4 regions of the Providencia sp. R33 genome follow, and region 2 is predicted to be linked to each of the others. Evidence: predicted binding sites of a transcription regulator. Region 2 holds the regulator's gene; each other region holds the start of a gene.
What was found. The regulator LexA, encoded in region 2, represses DNA repair genes until DNA is damaged. The targets are predictions, from matches to a motif close to TNCTGTATGTACATACAGNA.

Region 1 (5,786 bases), 1.1 Mb from region 2:
AATCCCCGATACTTTTTGCGGCTAACATCATAATAAGCACTGCAATAATGACTGCGGCCATCATAATAAACAGGTGGTCAGAAAGCCCAACGGCGGTGATAACGGAATCGAGGCTAAAAATAATATCCAACAGGGCAATTTGCACTATGGCGCCCCAAAACGAATGCACCTGCCGCTGTGCAAGGCCGCTTTCATCTTCCCCTTCAATGGTTTCAAAAATTTCTTGGCTGGCTTTCCATATCAAGAAAATTCCCCCTGCACACAAGATGATATCGCGAGCGGAAACAACATGGTCCGCAATGGTAAACAACGGGGTTGTCAGGCGTGATAACCATGCGATTGAGGCGAGTAGGGCAAGGCGCATGACCATCGCCGCAATGAGCCCTGTGCGTCTGGCACTATTTTGTTGGTGGGCAGGGAGTTTGCTTACCACGATACTTAAGAAAATAATGTTATCGATACCTAAAACGATTTCTAAAATAGTTAGGGTGGCGAGAGCCATCCAAGCATTGGGGTCGAGTATCCACTCAAACATCTGTGTACCTTCTACAATAAAACAGTGATAAATGTTTATCGTCTGCTTGGTACAGGCGACACCTTGTTGATTAAGCGAGATTAAAATGCCGTGCTAGCAAAGGGGCGGTAAAATCTTTTTTAAGGTAAAAGCCGCGAGGCAGCGTCATAATGGGTTGGCCAAACTCGCCAATAGCTTCTGTTAGGGCTTTATTGTTTGCCGCTTTTGGGCGAATTTGCAAAACTTGGCCGTGGCGCGCTGTAATGGTTTCCACTTTGCCGAGCACAATCAAATCCATCAACTCTTCCCAATCTTGCCGCAGCAATTGTTCCTCAAGGGGGGAAGGGCTCCAAATTAATGGGTTAGCGACCCGACGTTCCGCTAAGGGAATTTGACGTTCACCTTCAATTGGAAACCACAAAATCCGCGATAACTTACGGCGCACATGGCTATTTTCCCACGTTAAACCGCTATTTCCCGTAAGGGGCGCGACGGAGACAAAGGTGGTTTCCAGCGGCACGCCATGGCGGTCAATAGGGATAGTTTTTAGCTCGATACCGATGTGGGCAAAATCTTGTTCCGCCTTACTGCCTGCACTCGCCCCTAAATAATACTCAAGTAACATGCCCACCCAGCCTTTATCACGTTTTAGATCAGGGGGGATAGGGATGCCTGCAATTTGGGCGAGATCACCTAAAGTATAGCCGGCAAGCGCGTGAGCTCGACTCATTAAGGTGGCTTCGTTATCTGGCGGTTGTGGTGGTGTAAATGACATAATGCTCTGAAAATTAAGTGTATAAAAAACAATCAAAAATAATTCACATAACGAAAAGAGTATAACACTTTTTTATGAGGATTTTTAACTGTTTGATATTTAACTGTTTAATGTTTTTTATTCCCTGTTCTTCAATGTTGATTTTAGGGTTATTCACGTTCATCCCAAGATAATCACAGGATCATGCACTAGGTTATCCACAGGTTTTCTGGATAACTGTGTAAAACAGTGATTACTGTGTGTATTTACAGCCTTGACGAATGAGGTTTTATGACATTCATCACAAAAAATGCGTAAGTTAAACACATTGGTTGTGGATAAATACGACGTTGTTTGATATTTGCTCAGTTGAAGTCCTAAGCTTTTTAGCGAAAAAATTGACCAGTGGATAACGTGTTTTTTCTGGCTTTATTTCTTTGATTTATCAAAGTTTATTAGATTTTAATTATTTTTGATAAAAAACGGTTCTGGGGATATACCCTGATTGCTATAGGGTTGTTCACATAGATATCCACAGAAAAAGTGAATAACATCCTTATTATTCACTTTGGCTGTTTATAACTATCATAAATTAGGCAGGTTATCCTCAGATGGCTTAAACCATGCGGATTTAAAATCAAACCAACCAAAGGTATTCATTCGGACACCACGCATAGTGCGCTGGCCTTGTAACTCTAACCAATGATGAAATATCGGATGGAAAATTTGCGAGTCAATTAAACTTTCACACCACGCTTCTACGTCGAAAGCGTTATTTCGCCATTGGTTTAATTGCAACTCAAGGTTGTTTCCAAGACATTGGCGTAAGAGGGGCATTTCGTACAGTGTGGCGAAAATTGAAAACTCAAGAGGCTTAAAGAAGTTGGCCGTAGCTAACCAAATATCACTTTGCGAATTACCATTAAACCAATCATCATAGCCAATAATATTAATTTTCAACTCAACCCCTTGCTGATGCAAAACGCGCTTCATAATTTGGCTGATTGCGTAGAATTCGTGGTGATTATGGTAAAACGTCACGGTGAGTTCAGTAAGGTCTTCTGGTTTAGGAAATAACGTGAGCATTTTACTGTGGTGCCAGTGCAGTAATAAGCCGTAAGCTGGGGCCCAGTGGCGTTGATAGAATGGTTCACAATGGGCAAGTAAATTCACGGGTGTGAGAAAACTGCATAGCCATTTACGTACATCTTCCCGCTGGGATAGCTCAGAGCGTTGATCCATCAGTAAAAAATAGCAACCTTCCTCCATGCGGCTTTCTAACGAATCATTATGGTGTTTGTCGCCATCCATTTTTAAAGTGGTGCACACCATTTGTTCCGAAAGCTCAGGTACCACCCAAATAGTCACTTCATCCAACAGAGCGCGATAACCAAAGTAGCGGTCAAAGGCGGCAATGGTGAGCTTTTGTGGCAAATTTTTGTCAACTTGGTAAGGGCCTGTACCAATAGGGCAACGGCTAAAGTTGTCTAAGCTCTCCCACTCTTTAGGCAAAATAGCCGCATGGTGGCTGCCTAATAACCAAGGTAGCTGTTTATCGGGTTGATTTAATTGAATATCAACGACATAAGGTTGTGGGGTGCTGACGGACTGAATATGGGAAAATAACGGCCAACACTGCTTTAAACGTAATAATGAGTGAATAATATCTTCTGCAAGCATTTCCCGTCCGTGGTGGAAATAGATAGCAGGGCGCAAATAAAAGCGCCAATGTGTGTCACTGATAGCTTGCCAGTGGTGAGCCAGTCCATCTTCGACTTCCCCTTTTTCCTCATTTATATGAGTTAAGCCATTAAAAATTTGGCTCATCAAATGAATTTCAGAGCGGCGCATGGGCGCGCCGGGTAATAAATTGGGAAAATCACGGTAATAAATGATGCGTAATAGATTTTTCCCTTGCCGATAACTGCGCTCTAGCTCAGAAAGCACCATTTGTCGGATGGTTTCTTTGTCTCCCACTAACGCGACAAGTTTTTCGATGCTCTCTTCTTTGAGTAATTGCTCAGCTTGGGCTTGTTGGAGTTCTAACCCATTCACGTGGAAAATAAGTGTAGAACGCTTGCCACGCCCCGCTTCCGCTTGCCAACTGAGCCAACCATGGCCCTGCATATTATTTAATAATGTTCGCACATGGCGGCGAGAACAAAATAAGGTGTCGGCAATATCCTGCAAGGTGGTTTCGCTATCTTGCCCTTGAAAATGTTGCCAGAGGCGAACGAACTGTGTTTGTAAGCGTGTATTAGACATAAAAGAGGAACTCCGGCAAAAATTGCATCAATTTTAATTTCCTAATATCCGCGGATAATAGGTGGCAGTAAGTAGCTCGTTTGGCGTGCAATTGCAGGCCGACTCCCCCATTTAGAGTAGTGGTGTCTGTCACCAAGCCGGTTTTTTACCGGCTTTTTTTTCGTCATATTTCACACTGTAGCGTTGTTGGTTTCGTTCAGTTACTTGGGTCACATACTGATGTATGCTCCCCAAGATACCTTCCCTCACCGCCTAGCTACAGTGCGAACTATTTAGAAAAAATCGTTAATCGTTATTGCGTTGCTGGCTTCGCTCAGCCACCTTCGTCACACACTGGAGTATGCTCCTAGAGATATCTTCATTTTGCCGCCTTGCCACAACGCGAACTATTTAGAAAAAATCGTTAATCATTCATTGTTAATCGTGGCATTTCGTTTAAATAATTATACAGGAAGAAACTAATGGGGAAGTGATCTTTGAGGGGGAAAGTGTAAAAAATGAAGAGTTCCGCATTTGAGAGCGTGAAAATTTGAAAACGGAGATACTCTATATAGTTCATATGGCGTGTAGGCAGCAAGTAAGGATATCTCGGGGAGCATACATAAGTATGTGACCCGAGTAGCCGAGCGATGCTAACACCCACGCCATGTGAAATATGACGAGTATCTTAGTTCATAAAGGTCGGGATCTGCTGCTCATAACCCTTGATTTGGTCGACGTGTTGTAACGTCAGGCCAATGCTATCTAACCCATTCATCATGCAATGGCGACGGAAGCTATCAATCTCAAAATGATAGGTTTTATCACCAGCGGTCACGGTTTGAGCTTCTAAATCAACAGTGAATTGGCAACCCTCGTGGCTGTTAACGTAGTTAAACATCTCATCCACTTCCTGCTCGCTTAATTTGATGGGTAACAGCTGGTTATTGAATGAGTTACCGTAAAAAATATCAGCGAAACTTGGGGCGATAACCACTTGAATGCCAAAATCTGTCAATGCCCATGGAGCATGCTCACGGGATGAGCCACAGCCAAAGTTTTCACGAGCTAATAAAATACTCGCGCCTTTGAAAACAGGTTTGTTCAGCACGAAATCAGGGTTAGGTTGCTGGCCATTTTCATCTAAAAAACGCCAATCATTGAATAAATGCTGGCCAAAACCTGTGCGAGTCACTTTCTGCAAAAATTGCTTTGGAATAATCGCGTCAGTGTCCACATTCGCGGCGTCTAAAGGAGCAACAATGCCCACATGGGTGATTAACTTTTCCATTTTTATCTCCTTTAAATCTGAATATCGCGAACGTCAGCAAAATGGCCATTAATTGCTGCTGCGGCTGCCATGGCTGGGCTGACTAAGTGGGTGCGACCTGCGCGGCCTTGGCGACCTTCGAAGTTACGGTTACTGGTGGAAGCGCAGCGCTCACCTGGGTTTAAACGGTCATTGTTCATCGCTAAGCACATAGAGCAACCCGGTAAACGCCATTCAAAGCCCGCATCGATAAATATTTTATCCAAGCCTTCCTGCTCTGCTTGTGCTTTGACAGGGCCTGAACCCGGAACCACGATAGCTTGTACGCCATTTGCCACTTTTTTACCTTTGGCAATTGCTGCGGCGGCACGTAAATCTTCAATACGTGAGTTCGTGCATGAACCGATAAACACTTTGTCGATTTTAACATCAGATAACTTAATGCCTGACTCTAATCCCATATAAGCTAACGCTTTTTCAGCAGAAGCGCGCTCAACGGGATCTGCAAAAGATTCTGGTGCAGGGATAGGTTGGTTGATTGCAATCACTTGCCCCGGGTTAGTTCCCCAAGTCACTTGTGGCGCAATACTGCTTGCTTGAATGGTGATGATTTTATCGAATTTGGCATCGTCATCGGTTTTTAAGGTTTTCCAATAAGCAACGGCGTCATCCCATTGTTGGCCTTTTGGTGCAAATTGGCGGCCTTTCATGTAATTAAAGGTGGTCTCATCTGGGGCGATAATCCCGGCTTTTGCGCCCAACTCGATGGCCATGTTACACACGGTCATACGGCCTTCCATACTCAGGTTTTCGATAGCTTCACCGCAGAATTCGACGATATAGCCTGTACCGCCTGCACTGCCAGTGGTACCAATGATAGCCAAAACAATATCTTTTGCTGTGATCCCAGCAGGTGCTGTACCAACCACTTCAATTTTCATCGTTTTTGCGCGAGCTTGCTTCAGCGTTTGCGTCGCCATGACATGCTCAACTTCGGATGTCCC
Region 2 (5,786 bases):
ATTTGACCGCTATAAAGACAATACCTATTCCATTGCTACAGAATATCAATGGGTCGCCACTGATAATTTAGATATTATCGGCAGCATTGGTTATGACTGGCGCAAAAGCGCTGATGGTAAGCGTTATGATTATAACAAGGGAAATTTCGAAAAATACGATGGTAATAACCAACATGCCTTTAACTGGGAAGCCATGGCACGTTACCACTTAGCGAACGAAGACACAGTACAATTCTCTATTTCTGAAAGAAGTCGTTTCCCAACACAAAAAGAACGCTATACCAAAGAAAAAATGAAAAGTGACGATACCTTCGTCATTAACCCGCATATTGATGCAGAACGCGCTCTAACCTATGACTTAACCTATAAAGGGCATATCAACCCGAAATGGTCATATACTTCCAGCGTATATTATAACCACGTTACGGATGCCATCATGGCACACCGCATAGGCGTTAATAAAAATGGCGGCTATATACTTGAGAACCGCAATAGCGGAAAAGTTGATTATTTTGGCTTAGATTTAGGAACCACGGGTGAAGTAACTGACTGGATGGAAGTTGGTTTAAGCTATGGTTATATCCATGCCGACCCTAAACACTACAGCGTCAAACACGTTACTGAACTGCCAACCCATAAAGCCTTTGCTTGGGTGAAATTCACCCCTTATGAACCGTTTAGCATTACAGTGACTGAAGAAGCCAGAAGCTGGGCATTTAATTATGTGGATAATGACAGCAAAGTACGTGGATTTGCCAAAACTGACCTACGTTTAGATTATGACTTAGGCCATGGTGTTTCCGTCAATACTTCAGCAAATAACCTATTTGATAAATCTTATGAATATACAAATGGCTATATTGAAGATGGTCGTAACTATTGGTTAGGTATTGAATATAAATACTAACTTCACAATATTAGGCAGAGATGCGATCCTTTGCCAAATATTTGTTAGGCGTTAATCAACGCTTCGGATTTACGCACAAGCACTTAGGAATTATCCCATTCAGTAGGATAATTCCTAACATTGATAATTTGACAGTTTTTTAGTTTGTTTTAACATCATAAAGGATTATAGACCGATATAAAAAACCACAAAACTGAAAGGCGCAGTTTTAAGTAACACCCAACCTATCAAATCAATAATTTTGCTCACTGGTGGCAAAATTGCTCATCTCACAATACTTGCAGTTAATGAGTTCCCTATTTAAACTATAAGCATAAAAACTAAAGATACATTTTAAATTTTTCAAAATTAACTTAAATTAATTAGCTACATTTTTTGTAGCTATGTTATTTCATATTATAATTTAGAGAGAGCACACGGCGTTTATGAATGAAATACATAATTATATTATTGATGAACAATATATTTTCGAACAGAAAACAAATTCTATTTATAAAAAAATTGACCGAAATCAAAATATAGAACTATCAAAACCCGCTGCGCGATTATTTAATGAAATAATAATATTAAATCTAAAAAAAGGAATTGCTACGCGTGATGAATTGCTCACTAATGTTTGGGAAGAATATGGCTTAGTGGGATCAAATAATAATTTAAATACTTACATCAGTGAAATCCGAAAAAAACTTGAATTACTCGGCCTTGATCCTAAATCAATTGTCACTGTACCTAAGAAAGGATTTCGAATTGACAACCGAATCTCTGTTCATGAGAGCGATAGTGTCACGAATAACAATCAAAATGATGAAGAAATACATTATTATCAAGAAAAATTAGACCAAATAGAAAACTCTACTTCTAATATTCCATTAAAAGAAATAATGGCGGTCTCAGAGAATCCAAATATTGCTATGATTTCAACAATGGAAAAACCATTTGAGGTTACTATTGAAAACCTTGATAAAGAAGCTAAGCATTACAAGTCAATATTCAAAAATAAGAAAATGAATCGTGATTTTATAAAGTTTATATTATTAGCAATCTCAGCACTTGCCATTAGCTACATAATACATATATTTATTTATCATTCAGCGTCTAATGAAGCTGAAAAAAACCAATATATTACAATTAGTTCACATGGGAAATGCACCATACAAGCACCTCAAGATATGGCAGGAAAAATGACTGATGAAAATATCAGTTTCGTTACTGCAAAATTAGATAAATACAGCATATCCTGTAATAAAGAAAAACGCATTATTCTTTTATCTGATTTAAATAGAACGTATTCTTTTGATAAAAACTTTTCCATTAGTGTCTGTAAAGGTGCTAACAGTACACATGATTGTGTCTCAATCAACGATCAGAGAATTTAAATGAAAAAATATTTTATTGTGGCTATCGTTTTAGTTGCTACCGCAACAGTCGCCTACTACAATTTAAGTAATGAAAAAAACGACATTCAATTTTGTCATTCTGAATTAGTTTGGATCAAAGATAACGGCACTCAAGATGGGCTTAACTTAAAATCAAAAGTTACGATACAACTTTCTGAGGATAATCATGGCAGAATAAATATGTATGGCAATATAAAAAACCAAGAGAATACCTATCGGCTAGATAGAGCTATTTATTTCGATTATCAACAAGTTGACTTAAAAGGTAATTATATTATTAATTTTACCTCATCATCAATTACATCATCTGATAATACACCATACAATGTGTTTGCTAATTTTATTCAATTAGAACAAGATAAAATAAAGTACTATGTAAATATCAAAAAAATGGCAGACAATGTTTATATTCTAAAAGATGAATCTTACTCCTCTTTTACTTGTCATATACAATGATAAAAATTTACTTTAAAAGTAGGAAGAAAACCAATATGGAGAATCATTTTTAACATCATTTAACAGGCTGCAGATAAATAGGCTAAGATAGGAAATCTACGTTGTGCCCAAATATCGTCAATTTTGGTATCTCATCTGAGCTACCCGCGCCGCCAATCTCCACTTGGTACAAAATTGCATGATTAAATCACCATGATTATCACTGCAATAATCTCGTACGCCTGATGATAATTTAAACAAAACTCAATGCCTTTATTGCCATTTTTGTTAATAAGGTATTTTTCACTATCTTGATGATCCCTTTGAGTAGCAAGGCACTTTCAGTATCAAAAATATGGTAAACTTATAAACAGTCAATATTTGCTTTTTTCGAAGTTGGAGTCAGTTAAATGAAAAAAATGAGTGAAGATAAGATACTTGTGATGGCAGAGCGCATTTGCCAATCAAGGGGTGTTAGATTGACTCCACAGCGAGAAACTGTGCTGCGCCTTATTGCACAGCAGCATGGCGCTATAAGTGCCTATGATTTATTAGATTTGTTACGTGAAGTTGAACCGCAAGCGAAGCCCCCTACCGTTTACCGTGGGCTTGAGTTTTTAATGGAGCAAGGCTTTATTCACAAAATCGAGTCAACCAACAGTTACGTCGTTTGCCACCACTTTGATAACCCCAGCCATATTTCAGTGATGTTAATCTGCGACCATTGTGGCAGTGTGACAGAAAGTGATTGCGCAACAATAGAAGCCGCGATTATCAGTTTGGCAGAAACAAACCAGTTTCGTTTAAGGCATACTGTGGTTGAAAATCACGGCTTATGTAAAAACTGTGATGAAGTCGCTAGCTGCCAAGATCACACTCACTGTAGCCATGACCATGACCAACCTGTCGTCACAAAGAAAAAGTAACGAATGTGGCTGTGGAATTTATGCTGTTGTTTATGGCTTATGTAAAAAAAGAATAAGAGAAGTAATATCAAGAAAGGATGTAAAAAACAAGAACCAAGTAAAGCAGGCAGATCTCTATATATAATGTGAAATCTGCCAGCAATCATGGAAAAATCAAACAAGCAGCACGCTGCTACCTACCTGATAATCTAAGAATTAATACCAATCGCTATTTCGGATCACGCCAACAGCCAAGCCTTCAATAGTGAAGCTTTGTTCGCGTAAATCGACCACAATCGGTGCAAAATCTGGGTTTTCAGCAATTAATTCAACACGATTACCTTGCTGTTTAAAACGTTTAACAGTCACTTCATCGTCAATACGCGCCACAATAACTTGCCCGTTGTGCGCATTTTGTGTTTTATGAACTGCTAATAAGTCACCATCCATAATACCTATATCTTTCATCGACATACCATTCACACGTAATAGGAAATCCGCATGAGGTTTGAAGAGTTCTGGATCAACTTGGTAGTGACTTTCGATATGTTCTTGCGCTAATAAAGGTTCGCCAGCGGCAACACGCCCGATCAACGGCAACCCTTGATCGTCAGGCTCTTCTTCAAGAAGAAGACGGATACCCCGTGATGCCCCAGAAACAATTTCAATTACACCTTTTCGTGCCAAGGCTTTTAAATGTTCTTCTGCCGCATTAGGCGAACGAAAACCAAGGCTTGCTGCAATTTCAGCACGTGTAGGAGGCATACCTGTTTGCGAAATGTGGTCACGCACCAGATCGTAAACCTGCTGTTGTCGAGCCGTCAGTGCTTTCATCCCGTTCCCCTGTTTGTTTATACAGTCAGACTGTGAGTATATACAGGTAAATGAAGATTTGAAACAGTTAAATCACTGAATTTAGTATTTGTTATCGATTTACTTTCTTTTCGCAAATTTCAATGGCTTTTCGTGGCTACCCTGCAAAATACCGCTGCCATAATACCAACGCCCAAATAAACAGTGCTAAACCAATACTAACAAACACCGCCGCAGAGCCAATATCTTTAGCACGCCCTGAAAGTTCATGATATTCACTGCCAATACGGTCAACAACGGCTTCAATGGCACTATTGAGTAACTCTACGATAGCCACCAGCACGATGGAGCTGACTAACAATATTCTATCCACATAGCTGATATCTAAGCAAAAGGCGATAATAATCGCAATCACCGCAGCCACAGATTCCTGACGAAATGCCGCTTCATTTACCCACGCTGCTTTTAGCCCTTTAAGGGAGTATCCCGCTGCTTTAATCACACGGGTAAAGCCCTTAGTTTGACTTGCCATATTTATTCCTTAAAAAATACAAACAATAATCGATTTTTACGGTCAAAGTGAATTGTCAGTAACAGATCTGCCAGTGGATTTCTGGTATGATTGCGCAGCATTGTTAACAAGAGGCTATAATCATTTATGTCACTGTGGCGTAAAATATATTACAACATGTTGAATTTACCACTTAAATTATTGGTAAAAAGTAAACTAATTCCATCGGACCCAATCACAGAGTTGCAGCTTGATACCAACAGGCCAACGCTGTATGTATTGCCTTATCATTCTAAGTCCGACCTCCTAACGCTACGGCATCAATGCTTGGCTATCGGTCTGCCTGACCCTTTGGTTGATAACGACATCAATGGCACCAAGCTTCCTGCCTATGTGTTTATCGATGATGGCCCACGCGTATTTCGCTATTATTCACCGGATCCACGTAAAGATTCCGTCAAAACATTCCATGCATATTTAGATTTGCACAAAAATAATCCAAATCTCGATATTCAAATGCTACCCGCTTCTGTGATGTTTGGGCGCTCTCCTGGTCGTGAAGGCCACACTCCGGCACCGCCACTGAAGCTATTAAACGGTGTACAGAAATTCTTTGCAATCCTTTGGTTAGGCCGAGATAGCTTTGTTCGCCTATCCCCGCCGGTTTCGATTGGGAAAATGGCACAGGACCACGGCACAGATACGATTATTGCCAATAAATTAGCACGTGTCGCCCGTATTCACTATTCGCGCCAACGCCTTGCGGCGGTCGGCCCGAAACTGCCAGCACGCTATGAACTATTCAATAAACTTTTGAC
Region 3 (5,786 bases), 1.9 Mb from region 2:
GCTTCTGTACGGTAAACCATACCACCCAGACGAGTATAAACGTCTAAGTCATCCATGATTGGATAGCTTAATTTAGTCGTTAATGAAACACCCATAGAGGTTAAGTCGCCTTTGTCAGCGCCTTTGTATTTCATTTTACCAAACCAGTCATAACCTAATTCGAAGCCCATGTACTGGTTGTATTGGTAACCAGCAAATGCACCTGCACCTAAAGTATCACGCTCAGTAGAACTACCTACTGATGGGCCACCGTTAGGAGTGAATTTAGTGTCTTCGTAATGAGACCAACCTAATTTAGCACCTGTATACCAAGTGTTATCTTTTGGAGCTGCTTGTGCAACTGTTGCAAAAGCGGCTACTGCCACTGCTACTGCGATAGCTGTTTTTTTCATTTTTACGCCTCGTTATCATCCAATATTGGCATGGCTTCAATGAGCCTTATTATTTGCCATTGGTTCAATTTACTTGCTAGGTTTCGCGGACATTATCTACAAAAAATCAATAAAAGTAAAAAATAATGCCATAAGCTTAACAAGCTAAAGTCTACAACGAACTTAAAAAGATACAAGTAGAGTGAGCAATAAACGTTAAAAAAAGTATTTTTTTAGTGTATAAATCAGAGAGATATGGATATTTCTTATTATGATTATTTTTTATCTATCTGATTGATCTTCAATACTTTTCATTTCACTTTAGGGAAAAATATTTCTAAAGGTTAAATTCAGTAAGAAAATTCTTAATCTTGGCTAGTGATAGTGATTTGAATGAATTTTTAGGTTGTTTAGCTGTCCTGATTGCATACTCACCATATTATATGTTTTTTGTGGACGCATAATAAAGCCAATAGAATGACCTTCTTGTGCGGCGTCTTGTAAACGAAGAAAATCTTGTTCATTTAGTTCGGGTAGCCACCCTAAAACAACACTGTAATTACCGCTTTTTAAGGCTTTTTCCATGGCATCTATAGTGGTAATTGGAGCCATATGGTTTAACTGCATAACTTTATGTGTAGGAATGCCCGATTGCTCTAACCAGTGTTTACTGAGTTTTTTGTTAGGGCTTAGCCATAATAACCAACGTGATTGAACACCAAACTGGCGAAGCATCGGTAATAAGATGAAATCCATAATTGGATGTTTTTCGTCGTAAACAAGTTCACTCACCATACCTTGCTGCATTGAGCTATTAGTTGGCCCAGCAGTTTGGAAAGATTGTGCGTAATTATTAAGAGAATGTTCTGTTGTGTCGTTCCAAGAATAGATGCTCATAATTCACCTCGTTACAATGCTGTATGAACATACAGTAACTGTATATCCATCCAATATCAAGACTATTTTTTCAAAGCGCTTCGCAACTTTGGTGTTTTTCTATGCATTCTACTTGGCATTTTTTATTGAAACTCTCAGAATTGGTCATGCGTAATTGGTTGTAATGAAAGAAATAATAAAATTAATTCTCTCAAGGATGAAAATTAACCAGACCCAAAAAGGAGTTAAGGTAAATGTTGTTATCGGAAGAAAAAATTTTTTATTTGTACCGTTTATTAGACCGGTTGGGTGAGCTTAAACGCAAAAACCACTTTGGCGGGCACTGCTTATTAGTTAATGACGCAATTGTCGGGTTATTACTTGATGGGCGTTTTTATCTTAGGGGATGTTTGCTGGCGAGAAGCCATTTTGAGGCATCGGGGCTTGATAGGCTAGTTTACACTAAAAAAGGTATCCCATTGGAAATGCGTTATTACCAGCTATCAGAACAAATGTGGTGTGACGAAAAGGCACTTTTTCAGTTTATCGAGATTGCCTACCATTCTGCTGTTGAGGAACTGCAGCAAAAGCAGGTTATCACGCGCAGAATAAAAGACTTACCGAACATGAATATGTCCGTTGAAAGGGCGTTGGGGAAAATTGGTATCTTACATGCTGACGATTTACGCATGGTGGGCGCTAAAGCGTGTTTTATGAAGTTAAAACAACACGGAAGGCATAAGCCGAGTGTTAAGTTACTGATTGGTTTAGCCGCTGCAATAGAAGGCTGTCACAGTGCGGTGTTACCGAAAACAATCAAACAAGAGCTGATTGCATGGTATAACAGCTTTGAATTAACAGCGATTTGATAGTGCAGTAGGAAAGGTATTGACGAAGTTAATGTATTGCACAGCATAAAACAGAAAACGAAGCGGGTATTAATAGCTTGTTTTATAATCTAATACCCGCTCATCAGTATGTTTTATGACGAACTAATTTGGCGGATCATTTGTTTGATTTCAGGAATAAGTTCAAGCAATAGTTTGGTTTGTTCCATGATTAACACTGTTTTTTCATCATCACTGGCTGAAATATTATCAATACGTTGTAAGAGGCTATCACGTAGTTTTTCTGATTTTTCATCAATAATATGTGGGTCTAACGTGGTAATTTGCAGGGAAGACTCGACATAACAAATTGCATCATTTAATAAGGCTAAATTTTCTTCATTTTGTATTTGCTCGCGGTGAGCACCAAGGGCTGAAATATAGCTTAGTAGGGTATGATTTAAACATAATAAACGAAAGGCTTGCTCTTGCGTTATCCGATAGGATTTAGGATCTGATGCCATGTTGGAAACAATGGAAGCAAACTCGGCGTCATTATTGTGCGCTTCACGGCGTGCGACTCGATACTCTAAGCCATTATCTTTTCCTTGGTAGTACTGTAATAAAATCGCATCTAGATATCGGCAATTGCTATCCATGGTTTTTTGCACTACTTGAGGTAGTTGACGGAATTTCCAATCAGGCCAAATAAAACTCACTGCAAGTAATGCGATAAAACAACCAATTAAGGTATCGATAATACGCGGGAGCGCCACATCAAAGCCTTCACCCAGTAAGTTAAAGCAGAATAAAACCAATAAGGTAATAAAAAGTGTGGCTTGTGCGTATTGGCTACTACGGAACATGAAGAACAATAAACCTGAAATTACGATGAGAGTGAGCTGGCCTTCTATTGAAGGGATCAGGTTAAGGAGTGGTAAGCCGATGAGAATACCCACAATCGTGCCGATAATACGCAGTGCCAAACGTCGTTTAGTGGCGTTGTAGTTAGGTTGGCAGACAAATAAACTGGTGAGTAAAATCCAATAACCTCTTTCCATATCAAACAGTTGAATAATCGCATAGCCAGTACAAAGCAAAATTGACATTCTTACTGCATGGCGAAATAAAGAGGATTTTGGTGTTAAATGGTGCTTAACGCGGGAAATAATATCGCCAAAACCTGAAAGTGATTCATCGGATAATTGCTCAATTTGTTTATTATTTTGTTGCCATGAGCTTTGTTCAAGGCTTAAGCCTTTTAGTTGAACATCGATACCTTTCAAATTCTTCAATAAATTATGTAATGCTTTGATTTCATGAATTCTAGGGGATTGTTCCTTGAGGAGTTGCAAGGAGTTTTCAAGGTAAGTAAACGTACGTTCGAAGCGTGGGTTGTGTTGGTATGGTTTGCGCCATAACACAGATTGAGCAACTTGTTGGCAGGCTCGGGCTTGCATCGTTAATAAGCGTTGAAAGCGAAATAAAATATCATGGTGGCGAAGCGTACGGCTAAGCTGTTGATATTGAATATGGGATGAGCTGGCTCGCTCATGAATATCTTGAGCAACAAAATAGTAATGTAAAGTATTACGTGTCCCTTTTTGCCCACGGTCACCTTTTAAGCGGCTAAGTAAGGCGATTTTTGTTTGGTTCATCGTATTAACTAAGCTACTGTTAACTATTGTCAAATCATAAACGGATTGCTGATAATCATCTTCGAGGTCGGGGTCAAATAAACAGGCTTTGGCATCTAAATAAGCAGATAACTGTTGGTAACACTGTGTAATGGCATCTTGCAATGGCCGTACTGGAAATAAAATATGGCCGATTAAGGTTAAAAGGTTATACCAAATTGCCCCTGTAAGAAGAAGGGCCGGTTGCTGGTACCATGTATCGAAAATGGGAACGCCTAACATGGTATAAATTGCAATTAACAATGCACCAAACGCAATGGTAGCGTAACGCTGCCCTAATGCGCCTAAAAGGATAAAACCGCAGGTAGAAAAAGCCAGTCCAAAAAAGAAAAATAGAGGATAAGGAAATAAAAGCTCAATAGAAACTGAAGCAATAAAAAAACAAAAAAGGGTAATAATTAGATTTTTTATTCTACCAGTTAGCCTATCATCTAAGTCAGTTAAAGCTGCGGCGACCACGCCTAATGTTAATGGAATGGTGACCTTTGGGTCTTGTCCTAAAATCCATGGCAATAAGGTTGTGCCTGTCAGGGCTATAAAGATTCGGATATAATATAAAATATGGCTGTTATATAGCACACGACGATAACTGGTAAGCAGCGTTAGCACAAAGTACCTCAAAGGTAAGAAAATCCCTATTCCTTATAGGATAGCGTGTTTACCCAGAATAAAAAACCGTTTGGAATCAAGCCAACGTATTTTAGTTATTGATATTCTCAGGTGCGGGACGTATGGAACTGAAATCAACACAGATTGGACAGCGTCTGGCTCAGCATCCCTACAATCGGGTTCGCTTACTCAACGCTGGTATTGAAGTTAGCGGTGAAAATCACCAATATCTTATCCCTTTTAATGAACTTATCGATCTTCGTTGTAAGCGAGGTATTGTTTGGGGGGAGTTAGAGTTTGAAATTGTAAACGAGCAAGTGATCCGTTTACATGGTACTGAATGGAAGCAAACTCAGCGATTCTTTCATTATTTAAATGAAAAATGGCAGCAGTGGAGTGGTGAAATGAGCGAAGTGAGTGCAGAGGTTCTCTCTCACTTGGTGAACAAAATTGAGCAAATATCACAGCAAGATACATGGCTAAATTTACGCCAATTGGCTGAGATTAAAGAGAATATTAAGCAGCAGTTTTCGTCGTTACCTTTACCCCTAGCCCGAATTTCACAGTTTGAAAACTGTTCGTCACAGTACCAATTATGCCTACAGTGGCTGAATCATAGCCAGCAGTGTCGTAAGCAAATTAATGAAAAGTGGTGTGAATCTGTTTTGGTTCGCTATCACGATTTTTTTCAGCAAGTGGAATCTTCGCCACTCAATCATTCACAGTCGTTATCGGTCATTAATGGTGAAGATAATGTACTTGTACTAGCTGGAGCAGGAAGCGGTAAAACCTCGGTTTTAGTCGCTCGTGCTGGGTGGTTAGTTTTACGGGGACTGGCGCAACCTGAGCAAATTTTATTGTTGGCATTTGGCCGTAAGGCTGGCGATGAAATGAATGAACGTATTCAGGCTCGTTTACAGCAAGATAATATTCAAGCAAAAACCTTCCATGCATTAGCGCTGCACATTATTCGAGAAGGCAGTAAAAAATCCCCTGTGGTGAGTGAGTTAGAAACGGATACGAAAAAGCGTCAGGCGTTATTGTTAAAAGAGTGGCGTGAACAGTGTTCGAGTAAAAAAGCGCAAGCCAAAGGTTGGCGAGAGTGGCTGAGTGAAGAACTTGCTTGGGATATTCCAGAGGGAGAATTTTGGCAAAATGAAAAAATAACGCAGAGAGTCGCTGCGCGATTAGAACGTTGGCTAAGTTTGATGCGCATGCATGGTGGCAGCCAAAAAGAAATGGTTGATAACGCGCCAGAAGAGGTGCGAGAGCTATTTCAAAAACGCATTAAATTAATGGCTCCATTATTGAAAGTATGGAAGGGTGCCCTAAAGGAAGAAGGTGCGGTTGATTTTTCGGGGCTTATTCACCAAGCGGTTAATATCCTTGAGAAAGGGCGTTTTATC
Region 4 (5,786 bases), 590 kb from region 2:
CATTAAAGAGTTAAAACTGAAAATTCCAGCAGGGGAAGTCGTTCCTTTCCGTGCGGGTGGTTATATTCAGATTGAGTGCCCAGAACATGTTGTAAAATATGAAGATTTCGATGTTCCTGAAGAATATCGTGAAGACTGGGATAAGTTTAATTTGTTCCGTTATGTTTCTGAAGTTAAAGAGCCAACGGTGCGTGCATATTCAATGGCTAACTACCCTGAAGAGCACGGTATTATTATGTTGAACGTGCGTATTGCAACACCTCCGCCGCGCAATCCAGACGTTCCACCGGGAATTATGTCTTCTTATATTTGGTCATTAAAGCCAGGTGATAAGGTGACAATTTCAGGTCCGTTCGGAGAGTTTTTTGCGAAAGAAACAGAAGCTGAAATGGTATTTATTGGTGGTGGTGCAGGGATGGCGCCGATGCGTTCGCACATTTTCGACCAATTACGCCGTTTAGACTCAAAACGCAAAATCAGTTTCTGGTATGGTGCGCGTTCTGTTCGTGAAATGTTCTACACAGAAGATTTTGACGAGCTTGCGGCAGAACATGAAAACTTCACATGGAATGTGGCGCTTTCAGACCCATTACCAGAAGATAACTGGAATGGTTACACAGGCTTTATTCATAATGTTCTGTATGAAAATTACTTGAAAGACCACCCGGCGCCTGAAGATTGTGAGTTCTATATGTGTGGGCCACCAATGATGAACGCTGCAGTGATCAAAATGCTGAAAGACCTTGGTGTTGAAGACGAAAATATCTTACTGGATGATTTCGGTGGTTAAGTAATTTTATTGGATTTATCGTACTTACCAAGTAAAGTACTGACAGTAATTGAATAAAGAGGGAAATACTTCCCTCTTTATCATTTATATTAATACTGTTAGTTGCTAATTATTTAATTGGTTATTAATGGCTTAAGAGATATTTTGACTTGAACATTCTCTGCATGGGTGACGATGTAAAGTGTGTTAATAGTCTGAGCGAACCGACAATACGCGCTCATGATTGACGCGGAGAAAATAATGCTGAACAAAAGAATTTATACCTCAATCTTACTGTTTGTTGCCGCGCTGTTTCTGACAGCATGTGGTGGCCCAGAACAACAAAACCTTCAGGGGCAGACGATGGGGACGTATTACTCTGTTAAATATGTCACTGATGCTTCAGAACAAAAACCTGAAGCCATTCAAGCCGAAATTGATAAGCGTTTGGAGGAAGTTAATGACCAAATGTCAACTTACCGCCCTGATTCTGAATTAAGTCGTTTTAACCAATTTAAAGAAGTGAATACGCCTTTCCCTGTATCAGCAGCGACAGCAAAAGTAGTCAAAAAAGCGATTGAAATTAATAAACTAACAGATGGCTCTTTAGATGTAACCGTTGGGCTATTAGTTAATTTATGGGGTTTTGGCCCAGAAGGTCGCGTGACGAAAGCCCCTTCAGATGAAGAACTTGCTAAACGCCGTGCATGGGTAGGGATTGAAAAGCTTTCAGTACAAGATAACAACCTGATTAAAACCATTCCAGAGCTATATGTTGACTTGTCTTCTATTGCTAAAGGTTATGGTGTTGATGTTGTTGCTGAATATTTAGAGTCACAAGGTATCAATGACTATATGGTTGATATCGGTGGTGAAGTACGTACAAAAGGCAAAAATGGTAAAGAAGCGCCATGGCGCATTGCTATTGAGAAACCATCAACGGATGGTGTGAGCCAAACCGCACAAGAAATTATTGAGCCAGGTGACCGTTCAATTGCAACATCTGGCGATTATCGTAATTATTTTGAGCAAGATGGCGTGCGTTTTTCACATACTATAGACCCAAAAACAGGTCGCCCAATTACTCATAATCTGGTCTCTATCACGGTACTCGCAGAAAATTGTATGAGTGCGGATGGCTTATCCACAGGGTTAAATGTATTAGGGCCAGAAGCGGGTTTTGCCCTTGCTGAAAAAATGAATGTGCCTGTTTTTATGATAGTTAAGACAGATAAAGGTTTTGAAGAGCGTTATACTAAGGCATTCGAACCATTTTTAACAAAGAAACAGTAAGTTGAGGAGGCTAAAAGTATGCTAAATATTTTTATTGCAACTTTTGCACTGTTTTTGCTGGCTTTCTTAGGCATGTCACTGGGGTACATTATTAAGCGTAAAAGCATCCAAGGCAGTTGCGGCGGTTTAAGTAGCATCGGTGTCGAAAAAGTATGTGATTGCCCTGAACCTTGTGATGCACGTAAAAAGCGCATGGCACGCGATGAAGCTCGGCAAAAGTTGTTAAGTAAAAACCGAATTCTATAGTGGGATATATTGTTGATATATAAAGCCCTTAATAGCCGATAGGGGCTTTGTATTCACTGTATGTATTATTTATTTTTTCTTTGAAAATTATAGTTTTTATAGTTAAAAACACTAATTTTTTTGTTACGCATTAATTTCTATAATTTTTTCAGTGCTGCTGAGCATGAGCTTGAACTAGAAAATGCCGCATATACTCGTTTTGATTCACCATTAACACCGAGAATAATCTTATAGTCATCCTCCTTCGTTGTACTGCAATCAATAAAACTTGCGCTGCGCCAATATTCTCCTGATGCAGTCAAAAATTGAACATACCAGTTTTCATCTTTTTCTCCTTCAATTGCATAAAATGTTGCAATATCAATTTTTTCTTCTTTATCTTTTATATCATGAATTATGTGAAATTCTAGGTTACGAAATAGCATGACTTCGATTAAATCCTCACCAAAATGGTTTTCAAATGTAACTTTTATTTCAATCATATTTCCCTCTCTTCATTTAATAATAATGTGCAAATCGCACCCTATAGCGATAATTACTATAAATGTTGAGTTCAGAACCTTAATGCTTAAGAATTGGCAGAAGTTATAAAAAAAAATTAACCAACCTATTTAAACGGGTTGGTTAATAAAATTGAGAATAGGTAGTTTACTTTCCTTTGATTGGAAGAAATGCCTTCGGTGAATCCACCATTACTGCATCAGCACCTATCTCTTTCGCCAACTGGTAATCGCTTTGGTTATTTACACCAAAAACAATGATATAAGCGTCACCATCACGTTTAAAACAATCTATCGCTGATTTATCCCATGAAAGCGTTGCAGGGGAACGCGCCTCACCTAACGTATATTTTTCAACGACTTCAACCTTGCGGTGCAACTCAAAACCATACCAACGAGAAGCTGGCTTATTCGCATTATTGGTTGGTTTTGAGTCTGGAACTGAGCATTGATGGCTCATGACACTATTTGCCAAAATAGTACGGGTTTCATCACGGCTTTCAAACGTCTGAATTTTAGGGGATAGATGATTTAGCGCGGTTAAGAAATCGGTATTGGTAGAATAAAAGCGTACTTGATTGAACGTTTTTGTTTTTTCCAGTAATGCTAAAGCGGCTTTGGCTTGAGTATCTGGGTTGGCATCAGGGGATTTTAAGTCAATATAAAAGATGGTGTCTGGATACTTTTTTAATACAGTTTCTAGTGTGCTAATTGTGGTGGTTGTAGCGGGTAATTGTTGATTATTTTTTTGAGTAAATTGGTATGCAGCATTGATATGGCTAAGCTGCTCTGCGGAATAGGCAGAAACAGGGCCTTTTTTATCTGTCAGAGAATCAAGGTCACTTGGGCGATATAACACTAATTGATTGTCTTGGCTGAGCTGTACGGTTAACCAAATGGCATCCGCTTTATTTTTCTTTGCAAGATCAATTGCATAAACCGTATTTTCAGGTGCATCTGCTGTCCCTGCGCGGTGTGCAACAATTTGAGGTGAAGCCATTTGAGTGGTGAATGCAAATGAGTTTTGAGTGATCAGAAATAGCAACCCAATGATCGCTAACGGGTTAAATTTTAATGCAGATATCATAGCCATATGTATTATCCATAAAATAATTTTTTACGAGTTGTGAGGGAAATAAGCCCGTCTGTTGTATTACTTTTTTATTAAGCTGTAACCCATTAGGACTCTTTTTAAGACTAACTTTATTTATTTTTACCCATAAAGTGTGGCAGTTAAATATGACAATAAAATGAATTGGTTTTTATTAACAGAGAGTTAGAAGGAATTAACATGAGCTTGATATCGTACTTCCTCTTAATTGCATGGTTAATAAAAATACTGTATATTTAATCAGTTGATTGGTTTTTTTATGAGTGAACCCGTGCGTAAAATTATTCATATTGATATGGACTGCTTTTATGCGGCGATAGAAATGCGTGATGACCCAAGCCTACGCAATGTCCCTATTGCGGTTGGTGGAAGTGCGGATCGTCGGGGTGTTATCAGTACAGCCAACTATGAAGCGCGCCGCTACGGCGTACACAGCGCAATGTCGACGGCTATTGCTCTGAGGCTTTGCCCGCATTTAAAAGTCGTCCCGGGGCGTATGGCACTGTATAAAGAAACCTCTATTCATATCCGCAAGATTTTTGCGCGCTATACCGATTTAATTGAACCTCTTTCCCTTGATGAAGCGTATTTAGATGTGACGGATTGTACGCAGTTGCACGGTTCTGCAACTTTGATTGCAGAAGCTATTCGTCAGCAAATTTTTGATGAATTGCAGCTAACTGCATCCGCGGGGATCGCACCTATCAAGTTTTTAGCGAAAATCGCTTCGGATATGAATAAACCCAATGGTCAGTTTGTGATCACGCCACAAAATATGGAGCAATTCGTTCTCTCATTACCACTAAAAAAGATCCCTGGAGTCGGCAAAGTGACGGCTCAAAAATTGGCGGATATGGGGTTGAATACCTGTGCCGATGTGCAGCAATTTGATGTGGTTACGTTAATCAAAAGCATGGGGAAATTTGGTCAAGCGCTTTGGGAACGTTGCCATGCCATTGATGAGCGCCCTGTAAACCCAGATAGGCTGAGAAAGTCCGTGGGGGTTGAACGGACATTAGCTGAAGATATTCATCAATGGAATGATTGTCTTTTGTTGTTAGATAAGTTGTATGAAGAATTGCAGTTACGTTTAGCAAAAGTAAAACCCGATTTGCGCATCGCCCGCCAAGGGGTGAAATTCAAGTTTGATGACTTTCAGCAAACAACGCAAGAGCATGTGTATCCCATTTTAAATAAACAAGATTTAGTACAACTCGCACAGCAGGTTTGGGAAAATCGCCGGTTAAAGCGAGGGGTGAGGTTGGTGGGGTTACATGTCATGCTGCAAAGCCCACAATTAGAGCGGCAGTTATTGCTTGAACTTTAAAAAATGCTCATCACAAGGATGAGCATTCTATTCAATTTCAGTGGATTAACCTTTAACTGGAATCGCTTTTAACACCGCAGTTAACAGTTTCCAATATTCGCCAACACTGGCGATATGAACACGTTCGTCTGGTGAGTGAGCACCACGGATGGTTGGTCCAATAGAGACCATGTCCATATCTGGATATGGCTTTTTGAACAAACCGCACTCAAGACCTGCGTGGATCACCATCACATTAGGGATTTTACCAAATAACTTATTATAGGTTTCGCTCACCAAGTGCATTACCGCAGAGTCTGCATCTGGCTGCCAACCTGGGTAGCTACCTTCCGCACGGTATTGTGCTTTCGCTAATTTACTGATTGAAGTCAGCATATTAACGACATAGTTTTTACCGCTATCGATAAGTGAACGAACGAGGAAGATGACCTCTGCTTTGTCTTCGGTCATACGTACCACACCTTCATTTAGTGAGGTTTCCACGACGCCTTTCGCGATATCACTCATGCGGATAACGCCATTTGGCGCAGCATTTAAGAA

Region 1: mutH (DNA mismatch repair endonuclease MutH) is a predicted target of LexA. The motif match lies at 1,523-1,542, and genes of this name have one in related genera.
Region 3: sulA (SOS-induced cell division inhibitor SulA) is a predicted target of LexA. The motif match lies at 1,286-1,305, and genes of this name have one in related genera.
Region 4: dinB (DNA polymerase IV) is a predicted target of LexA. The motif match lies at 4,146-4,165, and genes of this name have one in related genera.

What each region holds. Positions count from the first base shown of each region.
Region 1 is NZ_CP072453.1:510,229-516,014, forward strand. Features, by position in the region: gene J6836_RS02340 (TerC family protein) at 1-535, opposite strand, end outside; gene mutH (DNA mismatch repair endonuclease MutH) at 606-1,289, opposite strand; gene sgrR (HTH-type transcriptional regulator SgrR) at 1,854-3,533, opposite strand; gene leuD (3-isopropylmalate dehydratase small subunit) at 4,201-4,803, opposite strand; gene leuC (3-isopropylmalate dehydratase large subunit) at 4,815-5,786, opposite strand, start outside.
Region 2 is NZ_CP072453.1:4,186,099-4,191,884, reverse strand. Features, by position in the region: gene J6836_RS19605 (TonB-dependent receptor plug domain-containing protein) at 1-907, shown strand, start outside; gene J6836_RS19600 (winged helix-turn-helix domain-containing protein) at 1,333-2,283, shown strand; gene J6836_RS23240 (FidL-like protein) at 2,284-2,760, shown strand; gene zur (zinc uptake transcriptional repressor Zur) at 3,150-3,665, shown strand; gene lexA (transcriptional repressor LexA) at 3,861-4,478, opposite strand; gene J6836_RS19580 (diacylglycerol kinase) at 4,615-4,989, opposite strand; gene plsB (glycerol-3-phosphate 1-O-acyltransferase PlsB) at 5,116-5,786, shown strand, end outside.
Region 3 is NZ_CP072453.1:2,281,240-2,287,025, reverse strand. Features, by position in the region: gene ompA (porin OmpA) at 1-392, opposite strand, end outside; gene sulA (SOS-induced cell division inhibitor SulA) at 747-1,268, opposite strand; gene J6836_RS10895 (TfoX/Sxy family DNA transformation protein) at 1,502-2,116, shown strand; gene yccS (YccS family putative transporter) at 2,230-4,380, opposite strand; gene helD (DNA helicase IV) at 4,503-5,786, shown strand, end outside.
Region 4 is NZ_CP072453.1:23,633-29,418, forward strand. Features, by position in the region: gene nqrF (NADH:ubiquinone reductase (Na(+)-transporting) subunit F) at 1-790, shown strand, start outside; gene J6836_RS00135 (FAD:protein FMN transferase) at 1,031-2,062, shown strand; gene nqrM ((Na+)-NQR maturation NqrM) at 2,081-2,308, shown strand; gene J6836_RS00145 (hypothetical protein) at 2,446-2,790, opposite strand; gene J6836_RS00150 (glycerophosphodiester phosphodiesterase family protein) at 2,957-3,901, opposite strand; gene dinB (DNA polymerase IV) at 4,191-5,246, shown strand; gene pepD (beta-Ala-His dipeptidase) at 5,292-5,786, opposite strand, start outside.